2 regions of the Vagococcus sp. QWL-13 genome follow, and region 1 is predicted to be linked to the other one. Evidence: predicted binding sites of a transcription regulator. Region 1 holds the regulator's gene; the other holds the start of a gene.

The links. Region 1 encodes CtsR, which represses protease genes until heat stress. Its sites were predicted from a motif close to TTGGTCAAAAAAGGTCAAANA; they were not measured.
Region 2: the regulator CtsR is predicted to act here: its motif matches at 5,751-5,771, upstream of clpP (ATP-dependent Clp endopeptidase proteolytic subunit ClpP).

Annotation. Positions count from the first base shown of each region.
Region 1 covers NZ_CM178746.1:85,034-95,594, forward strand. The annotation lists gene trpB (tryptophan synthase subunit beta) at 47-1,264, opposite strand; gene AC4PHI_RS00430 (hypothetical protein) at 1,426-1,707, opposite strand; gene AC4PHI_RS00435 (CtsR family transcriptional regulator) at 2,003-2,479, shown strand; gene AC4PHI_RS00440 (ATP-dependent Clp protease ATP-binding subunit) at 2,484-4,970, shown strand; gene AC4PHI_RS00445 (peptidase U32 family protein) at 5,137-6,063, shown strand; gene AC4PHI_RS00450 (peptidase U32 family protein) at 6,066-7,310, shown strand; gene gor (glutathione-disulfide reductase) at 7,515-8,864, shown strand; gene AC4PHI_RS00460 (NADPH-dependent FMN reductase) at 9,043-9,600, opposite strand; gene AC4PHI_RS00465 (CPBP family intramembrane glutamic endopeptidase) at 9,687-10,523, opposite strand.
Region 2 covers NZ_CM178746.1:998,580-1,009,140, reverse strand. The annotation lists gene AC4PHI_RS04710 (MalY/PatB family protein) at 1-526, opposite strand, end outside; gene AC4PHI_RS04705 (hypothetical protein) at 591-1,115, opposite strand; gene AC4PHI_RS04700 (ABC transporter permease) at 1,272-2,036, opposite strand; gene AC4PHI_RS04695 (ABC transporter ATP-binding protein) at 2,033-2,944, opposite strand; gene AC4PHI_RS04690 (PLDc N-terminal domain-containing protein) at 2,941-3,156, opposite strand; gene AC4PHI_RS04685 (helix-turn-helix domain-containing protein) at 3,163-4,275, opposite strand; gene AC4PHI_RS04680 (thioredoxin domain-containing protein) at 4,507-5,058, opposite strand; gene clpP (ATP-dependent Clp endopeptidase proteolytic subunit ClpP) at 5,078-5,671, opposite strand; gene AC4PHI_RS04670 (hypothetical protein) at 5,846-6,364, shown strand; gene whiA (DNA-binding protein WhiA) at 6,432-7,364, opposite strand; gene AC4PHI_RS04660 (gluconeogenesis factor YvcK family protein) at 7,383-8,375, opposite strand; gene rapZ (RNase adapter RapZ) at 8,372-9,259, opposite strand; gene uvrA (excinuclease ABC subunit UvrA) at 9,503-10,561, opposite strand, start outside.

The DNA of each region.
Region 1 (10,561 bases):
GGTTTTTTTGAATTTTTTCAAATAGTTCTCCTTACCGCTTTCTGATTTACCGAGTACCATATTTTTCAATGATATAATCCATGTCTTTGTCCCCTCTTCCAGAGAGGTTGATAAGAACAGAGCCTTTGCCCATAGTCTTGGCAAGTTTCATTCCGTAGGCAACAGCATGGGAGCTTTCAATAGCCGGGATAATCCCTTCCATTCGGGAAAGCTCAAAGAAGGCGTCAATAGTTTCATCATCGGTAATCGCCTCATATTTTACTCTGCCGAGATCGTGCAAGAAGGCATGTTCAGGGCCGCTGGAAGGATAATCCAGACCGGAGGCAACTGAATATACAGGTGCAGGTTCGCCATGTTCATCTTTCAGCATAATGCTGTTGAAACCATGCATGATACCCTCTTCACCATAAGTAAGACTGGCAGCATGGTCGCCCAACTTGCTTCCTTTGCCCAGAGGTTCCACACCGTAAATATCAACGGGATCGTTCAGGAAACCGGAGAATAGACCCATGGAATTAGAGCCTCCTCCCACACAGGCAACGATGGCATCAGGAAGCTCACCCGTCATTTCAAGGAACTGTTCCCTTGCCTCGATACCTACCACACTCTGGAAGTCACGCACCATCATCGGGAAGGGATGGGGGCCGACAACTGAGCCGATACAATAAATGGCATCTTTATAGTCTTGGAGGTAAGCTGTAAAAGCAGCATCCACAGCCTCCTTTAAAGTTGCCAGTCCCTCTGTCACTTCTACAACCTTGGCACCTAAGATTTTCATTCTGGCAACGTTGGGTGCCTGTTTTTTGATGTCTACTGATCCCATATAGATGTCGCATTCCAAGCCAAAGTATGCAGCAGCAGTTGCAAGGGCTACACCGTGCTGACCAGCACCGGTTTCAGCGATGATTTTCTTCTTGCCCATATATTTAGCAAGCAATGCCTCGCCCATACAGTGATTGAGTTTGTGTGCGCCAGTATGGTTTAAATCTTCACGCTTCACATAAAGTTGAACATTTCCGAGTTTTCCGGACAATCTTTCCAAATAGGAAATAGGAGTAGGTCTTCCCTGAAACTCTTTGCGAATGCGGCGCAGTTCATTGATAAATTTTGAGGATTTACATATCGTTTGATAGGCATCATTGATTTCATCCATAGCGTTCTGCAATTCAGGCGGAATGTAGGAACCGCCGTATTTGCCAAAATAGCCGTTGGCATCGGGATAGTTTTTAAAGTAGGTGTTGAATTCAATTTCGTTAAATTTCATTTTATTTTCCTCCAATATAGATAAAGTTTAGGTTAGTGTTGATTTGATACGTTATTCTTGATGTAATTTCTTTTCTAGGCGCAGGGGCGCCACCAGCGTTTGGTAAATAACATTGCATTAACCTCCTAAAATAGAAAAACTCCTTTGACTTATATTTCATGTCAAAGGAGTTCATGTAAACAAAAAACGCCCTTGACAGAAATATCTACTCTGTCAAGGACGAATAAGTACAAATGTTGTACGATATTATTCGCGGTGCCACCTTGATTCACGGTATGTTCCGTGCGCTTAGCAGGATACTGACATATCCCTGGCAATTGACGTATGCCCACACGTTGCAGAATACTTTGGGAATTCCCATTTGACTGCACCCTCAGCGGTCCATTTGACAACGTGTTTCTTACCTGACTCTCAGCACCACAGGTTCTCTGTAAAGGCATCATTGCCGTTATCTCCGCATCAACGGTTTGATTTACTAAATTGTATGATATTTTAGCATCGAAATTCTTCCCTGTCAATAGCGTTCACTGAATAATTATCGACTCTTTGCTTTTTAACGATGACCTTCTTGTTTATTGAAAGTCCGGGAGGCAGATTTTTATATCGATATTAACTCCTGTTTTAAAGAAAGAGTTGTTGGGGACTTTTTTTTTACAATCAAACTTCTTTCCCTTTAACAGCAAGTTTTGTATAATACTAAGTAAGGTCAAATATAGTCAAAAAGCAAGGTGAATACACATGAGTCATCAAAGTATGTCGGATTTGATTGAACAGTATCTCAAATCAATTTTAAATGAAACAGAAGAAGAAATTATTGAAATCCGCCGCTCAGAAATGGCAGATTTGTTCAGTTGTGTGCCGTCTCAAATCAACTATGTGATTAATACGCGGTTTACTTTGGCTCAGGGCTATACCGTAGAAAGCAAGCGGGGCGGCGGAGGGTATATCCGCATTCAACGTGTGGAATTAAGTTCTCATGATGAAGTCTTGTCCTATTTACAAAAAAACATCGGTACACAATTAACGTATAAGGATGGCGTTGCCGTTCTACAGCAATTGTATAATTATGATATCATAAGCAAAAGAGAAGCTGAATTGCTGGTATCAATTATCAGCTATGAAGCAATCGGCAAGCAAAATCCGAGTGAAGATAATGTCAGGGCTGCTATAATAAAAGCGCTGTTGGATCGTCTTCGTTATGAAGAAAAGAGGTAAGAATATGGAGCGGACATTTACAGAAAAAGCAAAAAAAGTATTACTGATTGCTCAAGAAGAAGCAAAAAACTTTCGTCATCAGTCGGTGGGCTCTGAGCATTTATTGCTGGGGCTGGTAATCGAGCAGGATGGCGTGGCAGGTAAAATATTACGTCAATTTGACGTGCAGGAAGCAGATTTGCGTGACGAAATCGCCAATTTAACTGGGTATGGCACCATGAGAAAAAGACAGGTCATCCCTTATTTGCCGTATTCCCCTAGAACGAGACAAATCTTGGCTTTTTCCCAAGACGAAGCTAAGAGACTTCGTTCCCCCCAAGTGGGGACGGAACATATTTTATTAGGGATTTTGAGAGATGATGAAATTTTAGCCTCACGAATTTTAAGAAATTTCGGATTGGACTTGGCTAAAACCAGACAGATGGTCCTTAAAAAAATGGGATTGACTGAGGGCAAAGGAATGAAAACAGGCAACCGCAGACCTAATACACGGGAAGCAAATTCGATGGAAGACAGCAGCACCCCTGTTTTGGATTCATTGGCTCGTGATTTAACGGCCTTGGCGAAAGCTAAAAAAATGGATCCTGTGGTTGGCCGTCAAAATGAAGTGAAACGCCTGATTCAAATATTGAGCCGCAGAACTAAAAATAATCCCGTTTTGGTTGGGGAGCCCGGTGTTGGGAAAACAGCCATTGCTGAAAGTCTGGCGCAAAAAATCGTCGAAGGTTCTGTGCCGGAGGAAATGTCTGCCAAACGTCTGATGATGCTGGACATGGGCTCGGTAGTCGCCGGAACTAAATACCGAGGCGAGTTTGAAGACCGCATGAAAAAAGTTGTAGAGGAAATTTATCAAGACGGCAACGTGATTTTATTTATTGACGAGCTCCATACTTTGATTGGTGCAGGAGGCGCTGAAGGGGCGATCGACGCATCGAATATTCTGAAACCAGCCTTAGCTCGTGGTGAATTACAGACAGTCGGCGCCACAACTTTGGATGAATATCAAAAATATATTGAGAAGGATTCCGCGTTGGAGCGGCGTTTTGCAAAAGTTCAGGTGGATGAACCGTCAGCAGAGGATACTGTGGAGATTTTAAAAGGGATTCGTCCAAAATACGAAGAACATCACAAGGTGAATATTACCGATGAAGCGCTAGAAGAGGCAGTGAATTTATCCGTTCGTTACATCACTTCCCGCCAGTTGCCGGATAAAGCGATTGATTTGATTGATGAAAGTGCAGCTAAAGTAAGATTAAGTGATTCTGACAAGGTTTCTCCGAGAGTGGCTTTGATGAGCAAGCTGGAAGAACTCCAAGAAGCCAAAGAAGCGGCTATCTTGGAACAAAATTTTGAATCAGCTTCTGGTTTGAGAAAACAGGAAAAGCGTCAGCAAGAAAAACTTTTGAAATATGACCAAATGCAGGCAGAAAAAAACAGTTACGAGCGTTCGGTGACAGTCATGGATATCGAAGAAGTCGTGTCTCAATGGACAGGGATTCCTTTACAGCAGTTGGAGAAGAAAGAAAGCGAACGTTTGCTTAATTTGGAAAAAGTTTTGCACCAACGTGTGGTCGGACAAGAAGAAGCAGTGGAAGCTGTTTCCCGTGCGATTCGCCGTGCGAGAAGTGGATTGAAAGATCCGAAACGTCCTATCGGTTCCTTTATGTTCTTAGGTCCTACGGGAGTTGGGAAAACAGAATTGGCCAAAGCGTTGGCGGAAGCCATGTTTGGTTCAGAGGATGCGTTAGTCCGGGTTGATATGTCAGAATATATGGAAAAACACACCACCAGCCGCCTGATTGGTTCACCGCCAGGCTATGTGGGTTATGATGAAGGCGGTCAATTGACTGAAAAAATCCGTCAAAAACCATATTCGGTCATTCTTTTTGATGAGGTAGAAAAAGCTCATCCGGATATTTTCAACGTCTTGCTGCAAGTGCTGGATGACGGTCATTTGACTGATGCCAAAGGACGCCAAGTAGACTTTAAAAATACTATTTTAATCATGACATCCAATGTTGGGGCGACTGCTTTAAAAGAGGATATCTCGGTTGGTTTTAATGTGCTTGATATCACTCAGGACCATAAAGCAATGCAAGATAAAATCATGGAAGAACTGAAAAAAGCTTTCCGTCCGGAATTCTTGAATAGAGTGGATGAAACAATCGTTTTCCGTTCTTTGGTCAAAGAGGAATTGCGTGAAATCGTGAAAATCATGTCCCGTTCTGTGATTGAACGTTTAGCAGAGCAGGACATTGAGTTGAAAATCACATCAAAAGCATTGGATGTGATTGGTAAAGTTGGTTTCGACCCTGAGTACGGTGCACGTCCGTTGAAACGGGCTCTGCAAAAAGAGATTGAGGACAAACTCAGCGAAGAGTTGTTGTCCGGAAAGATTGCTACTGGGGATAAAGTAACTATTGGCGCTACGAAAGGCAAGATCACAGTTAGTGTGAAAACCCCTGCACCGGATAAAATTTTGCCAGTGTAGTCAGTAAAAGCACAAGTTCCAGAGAATGCGGGATAGAACTGTTATATTTAAGTGATTGTATTCTTAAATATAACAGTTTTTTGCTGGTGTCAGTAATGAAAACGTCTTGGTTTTTCATGAAACTTGTGATAGTATAGCAATGATTATTGAGGGGAGAAATTTAAGGATGAAGATTAATATTACCGCTACAGTGGCATCCCTCTCGCAGGCCGAGAAACTTTTGGAAGCTGGAGTGGACACCCTTTATTTTGGCGGCAAAACATTTGGTCTGAGATTACCATATAATTTTTCGTTGGAGGAACAGCAGGCGTTGACTGAACTTTCGCACCGGTTTGGCAAAAAAGTCACCGTAGCAGTCAATGGTTTGATGCATCCGGAAAAAATGAAGCAGCTGCCGGCGTATTTGAAATTTTTGGAAGAAATCAAAGTAGATGCTGTCGCGGTAGGGGATGCGGGAGTGGTCCACGTCATCAGACGGGACAAGTTCCGTCTGCCTTTTATATATGATGGACATACGATGGTGACAAGTGCCCGACAAATGAATTTTTGGTATCGGCGTGGGGCAATCGGCTCAGTTGTTGCCAGAGAAGTTCCCTATCTGGAGCTTAAAGAGATGAAAAATAAATTATTGGGGTTTGGGGAAATACTAGTCTATGGTGCCACTTGCATCCATCAGTCCAAGCGCCCTCTTTTAGAAAATTATTTTAATTTTGTTGAAGCAGGACCTAAGGATACGACGAGGGAAAGAGACTTGTTTTTATCTGAACCGAAAAAAACTGAGACACATTATTCCATTTATGAAGATGAACACGGCACGCATATTTTTGCGAATAATGATCTTAATCTGATGGAGCAGCTGGGTAAACTGGCGGAGTTGAATTTTCTACATTGGAAGCTGGACGGTCTTTACACACCGAGTGATAATTTTGTGGAAATCGCTAAGCAGTTTGTCAAAGCTAGAGAGGCTCTTGAGCAGGGACGATGGGATGAGAGTCTGGCTAAAGAATTAAGCAGCAATGTCTGTTCTTTACATCCTGAAAACCGGGAGCTTGACACAGGATTCTTTTTGATGGATCCGGAAGAGGTGAAATAAGCATGGAAATAGTCAAAAAGCAATTGAAGCGTCCCGAGGTATTGGCACCGGCAGGAACGCTTGAGAAATTAAAAACAGCGATTCACTACGGGGCAGATGCAGTGTATATCGGCGGAGATGCTTACGGTCTGCGCAGCCGGGCGGGCAATTTTTCTTTTGATGAAATGTCTGAAGGAGTGGCTTTTGCTAAGAAGCATCAAGCAAAGGTTTATGTGGCCGCAAATATGGTAACGCACGAACACGATGAAGAAGGGGCAGGAGAATTTTTCCGGCGGTTGAGAGATATAGGCATCAATGCGGTCATCATTTCTGACCCTGCATTGATAGAGATATGTGCGACAGATGCTCCGGGACTGCCCATCCATTTGTCCACCCAGTCTTCTGCCACTAACTTTGAAACCTTAGAGTTTTGGAAAAATGAAGGACTGGAGCGGGTGGTACTGGCCCGTGAAGTTTCCATGGACGAAATCAAAACGATTCGTGAGCATACAGATGTTGAAATAGAAGCCTTTATCCACGGAGCCATGTGTATATCCTACTCCGGGCGCTGCACATTATCTAATCATATGGCGAAAAGAGACGCAAATCGCGGGGGCTGCTGTCAGTCTTGCCGTTGGAAGTATGATTTGTATGACATGCCTTTTTCCGGTGAGAGACACTCCCTAGTGGATGATTTTGACACGACAGAACCTTTCTCTATGAGTGCCGTCGATATGTCTATGATTGAATATATCCCCCAGCTGATAGAAAACGGTGTGGATAGTTTTAAAATCGAGGGGCGGATGAAGTCTATTCATTATGTTTCCACAGTGGCCAATGTGTACAAAGCTGCTGTAAATAGTTACATGGAAGATCCGGAAAACTATACTTGTAAACAAGAGTGGATCGATGAGTTGTGGAAAGTGGCTCAGCGGGAGCTGTCTACCGGCTTTTATTTTGGAACGCCAAGTGAAAATGAGCAACTATTTGGTGCACGGCGTAAAATCCCCTCATACAGTTTTATCGGAGAAGTTCTTTCCTATGACGAAGAAACAAAAATCGCAACTATCCGGCAGCGTAATCACTTTAGCGTGGGAGATGAAATCGAGTTTTACGGCCCCGGTTTCCATCATTTTGAGCAAAAAGTTGACGTGATGTGGAACGATGAGGGAGAGGCCATCGACAGGGCACCAAATCCGATGATGGTGTTGACCATGCCCGTTGCACAACCTGTCAGCGTTGGGGATATGCTCCGCAAGAAAAAGTAGTTTTGGCAGTTGACCCTCTTAGTCAATCTGATTCTTAGAAGACACAATATTCGTTGTCTTCTTTTTTCTTTTGAAAGAAAAGATGGATATTTATGGAGATTTTAAAGATCATGGTCAGATGTATTGCAATCTGTTTATGACTTTCTGTATAATTTAAAGGAGTGTTAACGTTTATATGTTCAGAATAGAAAGGAATTTAGGATCATGGCAACCTACGATTATATAGTAATAGGCGGGGGAAGCGGCGGGATTGCATCGGCCAACCGGGCGGGGATGTATGGCGCTAAGGTTCTCCTGATTGAAGCAAATAAAATTGGCGGGACGTGTGTCAATGTGGGATGTGTCCCCAAAAAAGTTCTTTGGGAGGCGTCCACGCTTCGGGAAAACATTTTACTTGATGCGGAAAGTTACGGTTTGGATGTGGAGTTGAAAGCAACGGATTTCAAACAGCTTGTAAAAAATCGTCAAGCATACATCGAGCGTTTGCATGGGCATTATGATAAAGGATTGGCACACAATAACGTCACAGTGCTGAAGGGCTTTGCTAAATTTGTTGATGAGAAGACAATTGAAGTCAACGGTCAAACCTTTACTGCCCCTCATATTTTGTTGGCTACCGGTAATCATACCGAGTTTCCTGATATCCCGGGAGCAGAACACGGGGTTGATTCGGATGGCTTTTTTGACTGGGAAGATCTTCCTGAAAAGGTTGTGATTGCTGGAGCGGGTTATGTTTCGGTAGAGCTGGCGGGATTGCTCCATGGTTTGGGCGTTGAGGTCCATCTAGCGTTTCGTTACGACCGCCCACTACGTTCTTTCGACGAAGAAATCGTTAGAGAGATGATGGCGATTTACGAACAAGAAGGGATTCATCTGCATTCTCATTCGATACCTGAGAAAGTTGTTAAGCAAGAGGATGACAGTTTGGTCATTCGTTTTGAAAGCGGCGAAAAGATTGAGACAGACCGATTGATTTGGGCAGTGGGGCGCAAACCTAACATTGAAAACCTAGGTTTGGAAAAGACCTCTGTGGTTACCGATGAAGACGGCTTTGTGAAGGTGGATAAGTATCAGAATACCACACAAAAAGGAATTTATGCCGTAGGAGATTTGATTGGCAAAGTGGACTTGACTCCTGTAGCTATCGCAGCAGGACGGCGCTTGTCAGAACGATTGTTTAACGGGAAAGAGGAAGAGTATCTGGACTACACCAATATCCCTACCGTTATTTTTACCCATCCGCCAATTGCGACAATCGGCTTGACGGAAGAGGAAGCACTGGCAAAATATGGGAAAGATGAAATAAAAATTTATCGCAGTCAGTTCAACCCGATGTTTTATGCCTTGCAGAAAAGAAAAATCAAAGCGACAATGAAGTTGGTTTGTTTAGGCAGTGAAGAAAAAATCATTGGTTTGCATGGCATTGGAATCGGTGTTGATGAGATGCTGCAAGGGTTTGCCGTAGCGATAAAAATGGGTGCGACCAAAAAAGATTTCGACCAAACCGTAGCAATCCATCCCACAGGGGCAGAAGAATTTGTGACCATGCGATAAGAAAAATGTCTGATGAAATAAAGAAATAAAAAAGCAAGAGACTGACTCAAAAGTCCCAAAATAAAGAACCCCCCATGACATCATTTTTTCAAAATAATGATGACATGGGGGGTTAATTTTTAAAGGTCTCTATTTCAGCTATGAAACCTACTTACAGGTCATGCTCTTATCACTGCGACTAATTAAATTTTCCAATCCAGTCAACAAAACTATTGACCAACAACTGGAAGAAATCTTGTGTGCCTTGGTTAACAAGAGCATCGTTTTCGTCATACAATTTATTTGAATAGGCAATGTATGCTTCAGGTTGCTGCATTGTCGGCATATTTAGGAAGACAAGTGATTGACGTAAATGGTGGTTGGCACCGAAGCCGCTGATAGCACCTGTGGATGAGCTTACTACAAAGGCCGGCTTGCCGTCCCAAACGCTTGAACCATAAGGGCGAGAGCCTACGTCTAAGGCGTTTTTCAAAGCACCGGGCACGGAACGGTTGTATTCTGGAGTGACAAAAATAAAAGCATCAATGTTTTTCAATTTGTTACGAAAAGCTGTCCAGTTTTCTGTCGGGCGGTTTTCATCGTCCAAGTCCTGATCGTACCATTCCAAGTTGCCGATTTCGATAAACTCTGTGGTAAACTCCTCTGGAAAAAGTTCTGCCAGTGAATGAGCAATCTTTTTACTAAAGGACCCTTTTCTCAGACTTCCTACTAAGATACCAATTGTTTTCTTTTCCATACTAAACACATCCTTGCTGATAGTCTTTGTATATTTAATGGTAACATAAAATTTTAGAAAACAACTATTTTATGCTTACTTATTGTTCATAGCAGTTCTGGAGTGAATACCATAACAAGAAACGGCAAAAGATTATTGATAAAATGTAGCATTATTGCTACTTCCAATCGTTGTGATTTGAGATAAACTAAACCAATGACAAGTCCCATGGCAGCATAAGTCAGAAACACAACGAATGATTCTGGAACATGGGGCAGACTAAAGAGGGCAGCACTGACGAGCAGGCCGATAAATTGCCCGCCTTTTTGGTTAGGGTCAGCCACATCTCCAAAACTGTTAATTACACAATAGCGGAAAATAATTTCTTCGCCGATTGGGGCCAATACACACAACAGTAAAAACAAAGTCAAGGGAGAAATTTGATTGGATAGGGCATAAATCGTTTCATTATTGTCTGTTGTAGCTTGTTCCATGAAAAATTGCAGCAAAAAATTACAGGAGAAAATGGCAAGATAGCCGATAACGACTCTCCTGATATTTTTCCAGCGAAAAACTTTTTTTTGTCGTTTATTCTGGGTTTTAAAGAGATAAAAACTGACGAATGCAAAAACAATCAAAAAGATGCTCACATTGGCCAATAATTCCTGATTGAGATAAATCAAAGTGCTAGGCAAAGAGTAAATGATAAAAAGTCCAAAAGCAGTCAAAAGACCGCCGAGGATTCTTAAAGGTGATTTCACAGTATCTTCCTCCGATGGCAGCTGGGTAATGTCTTGCGGAAAAACAGATAAAATGCGCACTGTTGGCTGTTGATGGCAAAGATAACTTGCTGTCAACAGCATCGTTTTTTTCCGGATGGCAAGAGATAATTTCCACTGCTGTTCTTTTAAGTAAATGTATAAACTTGATTTATTATAAATCAAAAAATCTGAATTCTCAATTTTTAGGTGATATTGAGCTA
Region 2 (10,561 bases), 910 kb from region 1:
GGGGAGAACAGTGAATAAATAATTTCACGTTTTCCTCAACGATTTTTCGTTCCACATCTTCAAAGTCGATTTCATAACGCCCCTGATGATTGACTAGTTCCGAAGTGACGATGTTGCGCTTATTATCACGTATGGCATCATAAAATGGATAATAGACCGGAGATAAAACCAGCACACTATCCTTTTCTTCCGTAAATGCATTGACCAGCCAAAAGAAACTATTGACCACACCGGTTGAAAATCGTACCCAGCTTTTTTTCAAGTCCACGTTAAACCTTTTTTTCTGCCATTCAAAATAATGTTCATAGTACGTGTCAGAAACTTTAGTATAACCAAACGCACCATGGCGTACACGTTCAATCAAGGCTTCTTCAGCTTGTTTAGGGATTTTGAATTCCATATCTGCGACCCACAATGGCAGTAAATCTGTCCTGCCAAATTTCTCTGCCATACCATCCCATTTAACCGAATCCGTGCCTTTTCTTTTTACACCGTAATTTTCACAAAATTCCTGCAGTTTATTCACCCTTATTTCCCCCTTGTTTCATTCCTGTATAATTCATGCTGATTGCAAACAAAACAGCGTTATGTCACGGCTGCCATTCAAACAAATTGAAATCTGCCACCAAGACACCATTATAGGCTTGAGGCCTCATCCCGACCTTCTGAAAGCCGCTGCTTTGATACAAACTGTTGAGCATTTCTTTTTCAGCGATACAATCTAAACGTATCGAGGTTTCAGGCTCAAAATTCGCCCAGACATAGTCTTGCAGTGAACTTAAAAATTTATGAGCCAGTCCTTTTCCTGTTTGACCTTCTGCCAAGGTCAGCTTATGAAGATACAAACAAGAAGCGTCAGCAGGATGATTCTGCCAAAGTTCGCGGTCCCAGTCCGTCATTTCCGAATATAAATAACAAACAGCAACGATTTGCTGATTCAGCTCCCCAAAATATATCGAGTCTTTAGCCAGCCAATGCTGAATGACCGGCAATTCTTTTTCTTTTAAAATATTAGACCACTGTACAGACTGCTTTCTTTTTATCCGCAACGCAGCATCTTTCAACATATCGTTGACGATGGTATCTTCACTAACCAATGCTTTTCTAATTTTCACCGCATATCCTCCTTTATTCATGGACACTTTTAAAAAAGTATACCACAATAAAACCCGGAAAATCATCCGAATCCTTTGCAGTATACTTTTAATTTTGTTATCAAACATATCTCAATCATAAGCGCGAGAGAAACATTGAAAAACTTTTATCATCAACTATAAAATCTTTCGTTCAAAAAGCCAAACACTTCCAAAAAGACTTACACAACAAAGAATGACGGTGGAAATAACAGCTGTCCATAAATCGCCGGGATTCTTGCTGCCATCCAACAGCTGTGTAAATTGCTGAATTAATTGAACTGGGATGTAATCAGATAATTTAGTGATAGTGCTCAATGGAAACATCACAAGCAGACAGCCCACAACAAAAATCAACACGATGTAACTTTGTCTGCCAATCACACTTCCCAAAATAATCAAACTGCATATCAAAATGCCGAACAGCCAGAGGCTAAACAACCCAAAACCTAAAAACCCATAGATTACGTGATCAAAATAAAGAAACGCATAGGCAAAAGTGACTGCGACAGCCAACAGATAATAAAAAGTAAAACTGATGACCAGCCATGCCCATTTGCCTACAATCACGCTCCAGCGCTTCAGTCCTTTAGTCAACAAAATCGTCAAGGAGCCTTTTTGATATTCCTTCGTTAAAATCGTGCTGAAAAATAAGACTGCCACTATCAAACCCATTTGTGTGGTGTTTTTATGAAATTGAAGCCAGACATCCATACCTGTGGGGGATGGGAACATTTCAGCCATGTCCTTTGATACCAGTGTCTCAATTAGCTTCGGAGTGAATTTCGCTGTTAAAACATTAAGAATCCCCAGCAAAAGAAATATGCCGCTCAAAATATACACCTGATAATTTTTTAGACTGCTGAAAATTTCTTTTTTGAAAAAAATCCATGTCTGTCTCATTTCACCACCTCCTGGAACAATTCTTCCAAAGAAGGTTCTAGAATCATCAATTTCTTAACCGGGATTTGTTCCGCGGCTAAAAAGCGAAACAAGGCCTGCTGCAGTTGCCCTACGTCTTTTCCCTGAAAAACAAGACCCGTTTCATTTTCTTCCACTGAATAATCTTGATAAACAAATGCCATAAATTTTTCTCTGTCAGTTCCGTTTGCCAGCTCCAAAAGAATTTGTTTTTTCTTGTGAGCTGCTTTTAATCTTTCGATTTCTGTTCCTGAGATGATTTTTCCCTCATGGAGCAGAACCATGTCGTCGCAAATTTTTTCTACATCACTCAAAATATGAGTAGAAAACAGCACGGTTGTTTGATGTTTCACCCGCTGTAAAAGATCCAAAATTTCTTTTCGTCCCACAGGATCCAGTGCTGATGTGGGTTCATCGCAAATCAGAAGTTTTGGTTCATTCAGAAGTGCCTGAGCAATCCCTAATCTCTGTTTCATCCCTCTGGAATATCCGCCAATTCTTTTACCGGTGCTTTCCAGTTCCACCAGCTCCAGCATTTCAGATATCCTGTTAGAAAGTTTCGAAGCCGGCATGCCCGTGATATCTCCGCAAAGCTTGAGATATTGTGCGGCTGTCATCTCATCATAAAAAGCCGGTACATCAGGTAAATACCCTACAAACTGATTCGTCTTGTTTTTTCTAAATGTGACAGGCTCACCTGCCAAATGGATATCACCGCTGTCGATTGGCAACATCCCCACTATGCACTTCATCAATGTCGTTTTTCCAGCCCCGTTCTTGCCGATAAAGCCCAAGACTGTTCCTTCCTTGACCTTCATTTCGACTTCGTTCAACACTTGTTGAGCACCGAAACTTTTACTGACACGGGATATTTCCAAAATATTGCTCATTCTTCTTCACGACCTATCGCAAAATAAAGTACCGGTCCGATAATTTGGACAAAGATTACAATGAACAACCAAAGCCATTGATTACCGATACGCACCTTGGGATGCTTTAAAAGATGTTTCACAGATAAAATAACCAAAGTGAGATGAATCAGTATAATCGGCAAAACCAATGGCAGTACTTCTTTGACTTCCGCAATCGTTAAAATGCTCACTGGACATCAACTCCCTGTTAATTTAATCAACTGTTGAAATAATTCCTGATACGTGTTGTTTTCGCCTAATTTTTCTTCTATCAAAGGTTGAGATGTGAAAAATTCTAAAATACTTGTTTTCACCAGACTTTCATCTCTGGGGACAGTGTTACCCAAGTCCGTTTGGGCATCCAACCATTGGGCCACTTGATCAAAATAATCATCCCCTTGGAGCTCTATTGATGGAGACATTTTAAGGATTTCAACCACTTCCCCCATGAATTTCAATGCCTCTTCCCCTTCGTCCACTCTTAACAATTGCATAAAAGCTGAAAATAAAAATGTCAGATAAGTAAACGGGGAAAGGGTTTTGATATGATAAATTTCTGCTGTCTGCTCGATACGCTTAATCGTCTCCAACACTTTTTCCGGTGTTTCCAGTAATGATAAATACTGGCTGCTGTTGGAAATTAAAGCAAACAAATTTTGATAAATCTCGATTTGAAGTATTTCTTCCGCTTTCTCCAGATGTCCTAAGCGAAAATAGGCATTTGCCAACACCTGATTTTCTGCTAGATAAAGATTGACCTCTTTTCCCAATAACACCATAACCATGTCATTTTTATCCATCAAAGTATAGATAATCGCTTGAAGGACATTTGCCTGTCTCGCCATATCAGGCCGGGAAGTTTCCATTTTTATCGTTTCGCTCAACTGAAGCAGTTCATCAAGCAAATTATTTCTTTCCGCTGTATCTCCAGCTAAATTAAGGTGGTTAAATAATAAAATAACCATTTGCAGCTGAAAAGAATAGCACACACTATATTTCCCTAACATCGCATCGATGTCCAGCTTGACTTCAGAAAATTTTCTCCGGGTGAATTCATCGGAAAAAAACTTGTACCAATGACGGATTTCTTCTTGTGTCAATTGGGGAGAGTAACCAAGCAGCTCATCAATCGAAATTTTAAAAAGAGAAGCTATGGCGGGCAGTAATAAGACATCCGGCATGGTTTGATGATTCTCCCACTTGGAAACCGCAGATTTTGAAACACCTAAAGAAAATGCCAGCTCTTCTTGCGTCATGTTTTTTTCTTTACGGCAACGCTGGACGATTCTGCCCAACTTGATTTCTGTCATTTGTTTCACCTCTTAGGCTAATCATAAATCTAAAACTAGCATTTCACAATGGAAAGCTTACCAACTTTTCGGGAAAAAGTTGCTCAACAGGAAACTTCGGCGGAATGAAAAGAGAATGCTCCGAATTTTTTTGAACTTTGAAACAGGAAAATGTAAATTTAAAAAAACCATGAAATTACTGTTTTAGAAACGTAATTTCATGGGTTTTTCTTTATTGTGTGATTTTTTCAACTACAAAGATAGTTGCTTCTGTTTTTCTTCTTCAATCAACCGACGGAACTTTTCTTGAGAAATTTTTTGGTCGAATACATGCTCCCCGATAACCATCGTGGGCACAAATTGAACCCCTGCAGACAGCGCCTCATTGACAATCGCTTGTGCCATTTCTTCGTCTGCATCCTCTGTCAGCTGAAGAATTTTTTCAGCATACTCTGCCACCGATGACAGACTCATCTCTCTGTCCATGTCTCCCCATCTGGTCTGAGAATGGTAAATTTTGTCCAGCACTGCTTCCACCTCATCATAACCGGCATGCTTCGGCACAAAACGGTGCAGCACATTGCCATAATGAAGCCCAAATTTTTCCTTGTCAAACAACTTCAATACCCTGCGGACTGTTCCATTTTCAATCAATTCCCGATAGGTCTCCCGGGAATCTTCAAACCATTGCAGACAATAAGGACAGCGCAGGTTGACATACTCTTTCACTACGACTGGTGCATCTTGATTTCCCAGCTGTATGCCGATGGTGTCATTTATTTTTGAAGGTTTTATCTTCTCCATCTATTTTCCTCTGGATTATTTATTTTTTTAATTGATTATTGACCATCACTTCGTCAATCAATCCGTAAGCTTTTGCTTCTTCTGCTGTCATAAAATTGTCGCGGTCCGTATCTTTTTCAATCACTTCGATGGGTTGTCCTGTGATATCAGCTAAAATCCTGTTCAAACGATCCCGTGTGTCCAAGATATGTTTAGCAGCAATTTCAATTTCTGTCGCTTGACCTTGCGCACCGCCCAATGGCTGATGGATCATGATTTCTGCGTTAGGCAACGCAAATCTTTTACCTTTAGTGCCGGCAGCAAGTAAAAAGCTCCCCATGGAAGCCGCCATGCCTAAAACGATTGTCTGCACGTCAGCTTTTACAAAGTTCATTGTGTCATAAATTGCTAAACCAGAAGAGACACTTCCCCCCGGCGAATTGATATACAAGAAAATATCTTTTTCTGAATCTTGGGCATCTAAAAATAATAGTTGGGCAATCACTGAATTGGCTACATTGTCGTCAATAGGCCCGCTCAACATAATGATTCTGTCTTTTAACAGACGAGAATAAATATCGTAAGCTCTTTCTCCACGAGCTGACTGCTCGATAACTGTTGGAATTAAATTCATTTTGTTTCCTCCTATTTTTAAAACTTCTCCCTTATTTTAGCATAAAGGGCAAACTTGTTCATAGAGTAAGTTTATACTAAAGGTCAGTAATGGTCAATTGTTATGTTTGTCTTTTACAATTTGTTTTTCTTTGATATAGTTAACTTGCTAGATAATTTTTGGAGGGAGCTTTCTATGACGGAACTAATCGGTACATTGTTAGGTGTTTTACTGGGAGCTTTAATCGCCATCATCGGTGTAAACATCAATAATAAAATGATTTTCAAAGAATTCGACCGGCGTGAGCAAATCAAAGAAAAGATGAAAGAAATCGATATGCTGATGCTGTTAAACAAAAAAATCAACGAGATTTTACAAAAAAGAGACATCGAAATCAGAGATGACGTGGACATTACCAACTATGAAAAAGTTGCTAATTTCGACGATGTAAAAATCACAATTGATGATTTTATTTATTTGCAGTCTTTTTGTGCTCAAAACCACTACTATCTGCCAAATTATATGGTAGAAGAATTTTTCAAAAAGATTTCCCACCGGAAAATAGTGCTTGATCCCCAGATTATCCGTACGGAAGGAGCCTATAGTTATCAGGGTGGGCGTGTAGTTTTAGAAGAATTTTCGGAACAGTTGATCCGAACCGCAGAAGACCGGAAAATCGAGTTGAAACAACTTACAAACAAATATCGAAAATAACATCGTCCCAAAGTTTTATCAGGGCGTGCTTTAAAACATCAGGCAGCTTTTCCAGCTGCCTGATGTTTTATTTTCCTTCTCTTAGTTTATCCGCAAATTCATTGATTTTCCGGATTCGGTGATTGATACCTGATTTTGAAATAGGACCTGAAGGAACCAGCTCCCCTAACTCCTTCAAGCTTACTTCAGGATGTTGCAGTCTTAATTCTGCGATTTCTTGAAGTCTCTCATCCAAATTTCCCAAACCCACTGTGGCTTCGATGTATTCAATATTTTCGATTTGCTTTGACGCGGCTTCGATTGTTTTTGATAAATTAGCTGTTTCACAGTTCACCAGCCGGTTCACCGAATTTCTCATATCACGGATGACTCTGACATCTTCAAATTTCAGCATGCTGGTCGTTGCTCCAATCAGCGTCAAAAAGTCAGAGATATCTTCCGCTCCTTTTAGGTAGGTGATGTAACCGTTGCGCCGATTGAGAGTTTTCGCTTTCAAATGGTAATACTCAATCATTTCTTTTAATTCTTTGCTGTGATTTTCATATAAAGAATAGATTTCCAAGTGATAACGACTAGTCTCCGGATTATTCACAGAACCTCCAGCTAAAAAAGCTCCCCTGAGATATGCTTTCATCCTCTCACTGTTGCCGATAATCATGTCCGACACATGGTCCATCAGCATGCCGTTATCAAAAATATCCAAGTCCATTAAAATTTTCTGTGTTTCTTGTTTCAAACGGACAATATAGATATTGTTTTTCTTTAACTTCATTTTACGACGGACTAGAAATTCTGCCTGAACTTCATAATGGTCCCGCAGCAACGTATAGATTCTTCTGGCAATCGCTGCATTTTCAGTTTGAACATTCAGGACAAAATGACGGTTCGCTAAAGACAGTGCACCATTCATCCGGATCAGAGCTGCCAGTTCCGCTTTAGCTAAATCACGCTGGACTTCTAAGGTAGTGAGCTCCTTCTTCACATCTGAGGCAAATGACACTTGCTACACCTCTTTCTCTTAATACTTGGGACCCAATACAATTCTGAACAACTCGTCGACGACTTTTTCTCCATCGTGAAAAACCCCGCCTCTTCTTAACTTTAAAAAATTAGCGGAGATCACTCGGCAGCCTTCTTCCCGCAACCGTTTGAAATCGTGGGTCACTTGAACTAAATATTCATCGTACTTTTCGGTATCCATATACCCTTCCGGCACACTTTCAGTGTTCACCAAAACTGTGTCGATGAATTTTTGCCCAAGATGTCTGTTGAGTACCTCAACATGGTTGGCATCAGTAAAGTGTTCGGTTTCCCCTTTTTGGGTCATGATATTGCAAATATAAACTACTTCTGCCTCAGCATCCAGCACTGCTTGACCGATTTCTTCGATCATCAGATTAGGCAAGATACTTGTAAACAAGCTTCCCGGCCCCAAAACAATCATATCTGCATCTTTTATTGCCTGAATGACTTTTCTGGCCGGCTTTGGTTTTTCATCGTCGCAAGTGTTCGTCACAAAAACCCGATTAATCTTCTGACGTTTTTCAGCGATTTTTGATTCACCCGAAACCACTGAGCCATCCTCATACTCTGCATGCAGTGTCAGTGATTTTTCCGATGCAGGATAAACATGTCCATCTACTTGCATAATCTGCCCTAAAATTTGAATAGCTTCATAGGTACTGCCTCTCATTTCCGACAAAGCGGCAATGATCAGATTCCCTAGCGAATGATTAGCTAAAAATTCATCATCTTTATTGAAGCGATATTGGAACAAATCTTCAAATAATTTTGGCATCTCAGACAATGAGACAAGGACATTCCTCAAGTCCCCCGGCGGAGAAATATTGACACTTTTTCTCAATGAACCGCTGCTGCCCCCATCATCCGCCACCGTAACGATAGCGGTGATAGAGGCTCCTTGATTGCGCAAACCGTTTAAGATGACCGGTAATCCAGTTCCACCACCAATGACTACAATATTCGGCTTTCTTATGCGGTATGTTTTCATGAACGATTCACCGTCTCTTTTCGTTTGCCACAGTCACGATGGGTAATATTGACCGGATACAAATCAAGAGCTTTTATATCCTCAGCCAAACGTTTAGATAACGCTACTGAGCGATGCTGACCCCCAGTACAGCCGATAGCAACCGTTAGGCTGGTTTTACCCTCTTTTTCATATCCCGGTAAAATAGATACGATCAGGTCTTTGAACTGCCGATAAAAATTCTCGGTGTCTTCAAACCCCATCACATAATCATACACCGGCTGATCCATTCCGGTCAGCGGTCGCAAATTTTCCACATAGTGGGGGTTTGGTAAAAAACGGACATCCATGACTATATCCGCATCAATCGGCAATCCATATTTAAAGCCAAAGGAAACCACTTCCACACGAAACATGTTAGTATCTTCACTTTTAAAATCATTTAAAATTCTTTGACGCAGCTGACGCGGTGTCAAGGTAGTTGTATCGATAACCATGGCGTCTGCTTTAATTTCTTCAAGCAATGCACGCTCTTTGCGGATACCATCCGTCACCAGCCCGTCCATCGCAAGGGGATGGGTTCTGCGGGTTTCTTTATAGCGAGACACCAGCTCTTCATCGGATGCATCTAAAAAGACGATGCTTGTGTCAATCATCTTTGTATTTTCAACTTCAACAAGTGTTTGTTGCAATTCTTCAAAAAATGAACGCGAACGTAAATCAATCACCAAAGCCAGCTTAGTGACTTTTCCAGATTCTTTGATCAATTCCCAAAATTTAGGTAACAATCCTGGGGGCATATTGTCGATACAGAAATATCCCATATCTTCAAAGCTTTGCATAGCAACGGTTTTTCCAGCACCACTCATCCCTGTGATGACGACTAATCTTAAACTTTCAACCATATTGCAGCCTCCTTCTTTACTTCTTAGATATTATAGCATAGCCGGGCGTATCATGGTAGAGGACAGGTTTTATATTTTCTCTACAGCAAAAACATTCTTTTGCTTCACAATTTCCCGTCAATAAAAAAATTTTTATCATTTCTATCTTCTTGCCATTATTTCTTTAATGTCCCAGTACAGCAAACACAGCAGCATATCAAAAACTCTTCTCCTCAATGGTATTTTGAAGAAAAGAGTCTGAGTTTAGTTTAATATTTTTTTTAAATATTGTCCGGTATAACTTTCTTTGACTTTTACTACTTCTTCAGGCGTTCCTGTTGCGACGATGGTTCCGCCTTGATCTCCGCCTTCCGGTCCTAAGTCGATAATGTAATCTGCGGTTTTGATCACATCTAAATTATGTTCGATAACGAGAACTGTGTTTCCCGCATCCACCAGACGGTTCAAAACTTTCAGAAGCCGCTTGATGTCTTCGGAATGAAGACCAGTCGTCGGCTCATCCAGAATATAGAAACTGTTGCCTGATTGTCTCTTGTGCAATTCGCTGGCCAGCTTCATCCGCTGGGCTTCGCCCCCTGACAATGTGGTTGCCGGCTGTCCCATGGTAACATAGCCCAGACCAACATCTACAATGGTTTGAAGTTTGCGCTGAATTTTCGGAATCGCTTTGAAAAACTCCGCGGCTTCTTCGATCCGCATGTCCAGAACTTCGGAAATATTCTTACCCTTATAGTGAACTTCTAAAGTTTCAGAATTATATCGTTTGCCGTGGCAAACTTCGCAAGGAACATAAACATCTGGTAAGAAATGCATTTCTATTTTGATGATTCCGTCTCCCCGGCAGGCTTCACAACGTCCGCCCTTCACGTTGAAACTAAATCTGCCCTTCTTGTATCCCCGCACCTTTGCCTCATTGGTCATTGCGAACAGACCCCGAATATCATCAAAAACGCTTGTGTAAGTCGCCGGGTTGCTTCGAGGAGTCCGCCCGATTGGACTTTGGTCAATATTGACCAATCGTTCGATCGACTCGTATCCGGTGATTTTTTTATGAGCACCGGGCCGTTCTGAATTGCGGTTAATTTTTTGTGCCAACGCCCTTTTCAAAACTGCATTGACGAGTGTACTTTTTCCAGAACCGGAAACGCCTGTGACCACCACAAACTCTCCCATGGGAAACTTCACAGTCAAATCTTTCAGGTTATTTTCTCTGGCTCCTTGAACGGTGACGAATTTCCCATTGCCTCTTCGTCTTTCAGTCGGTACTTTTATTTCTCGTTTTCCCGCCAAATATTGTCCTGT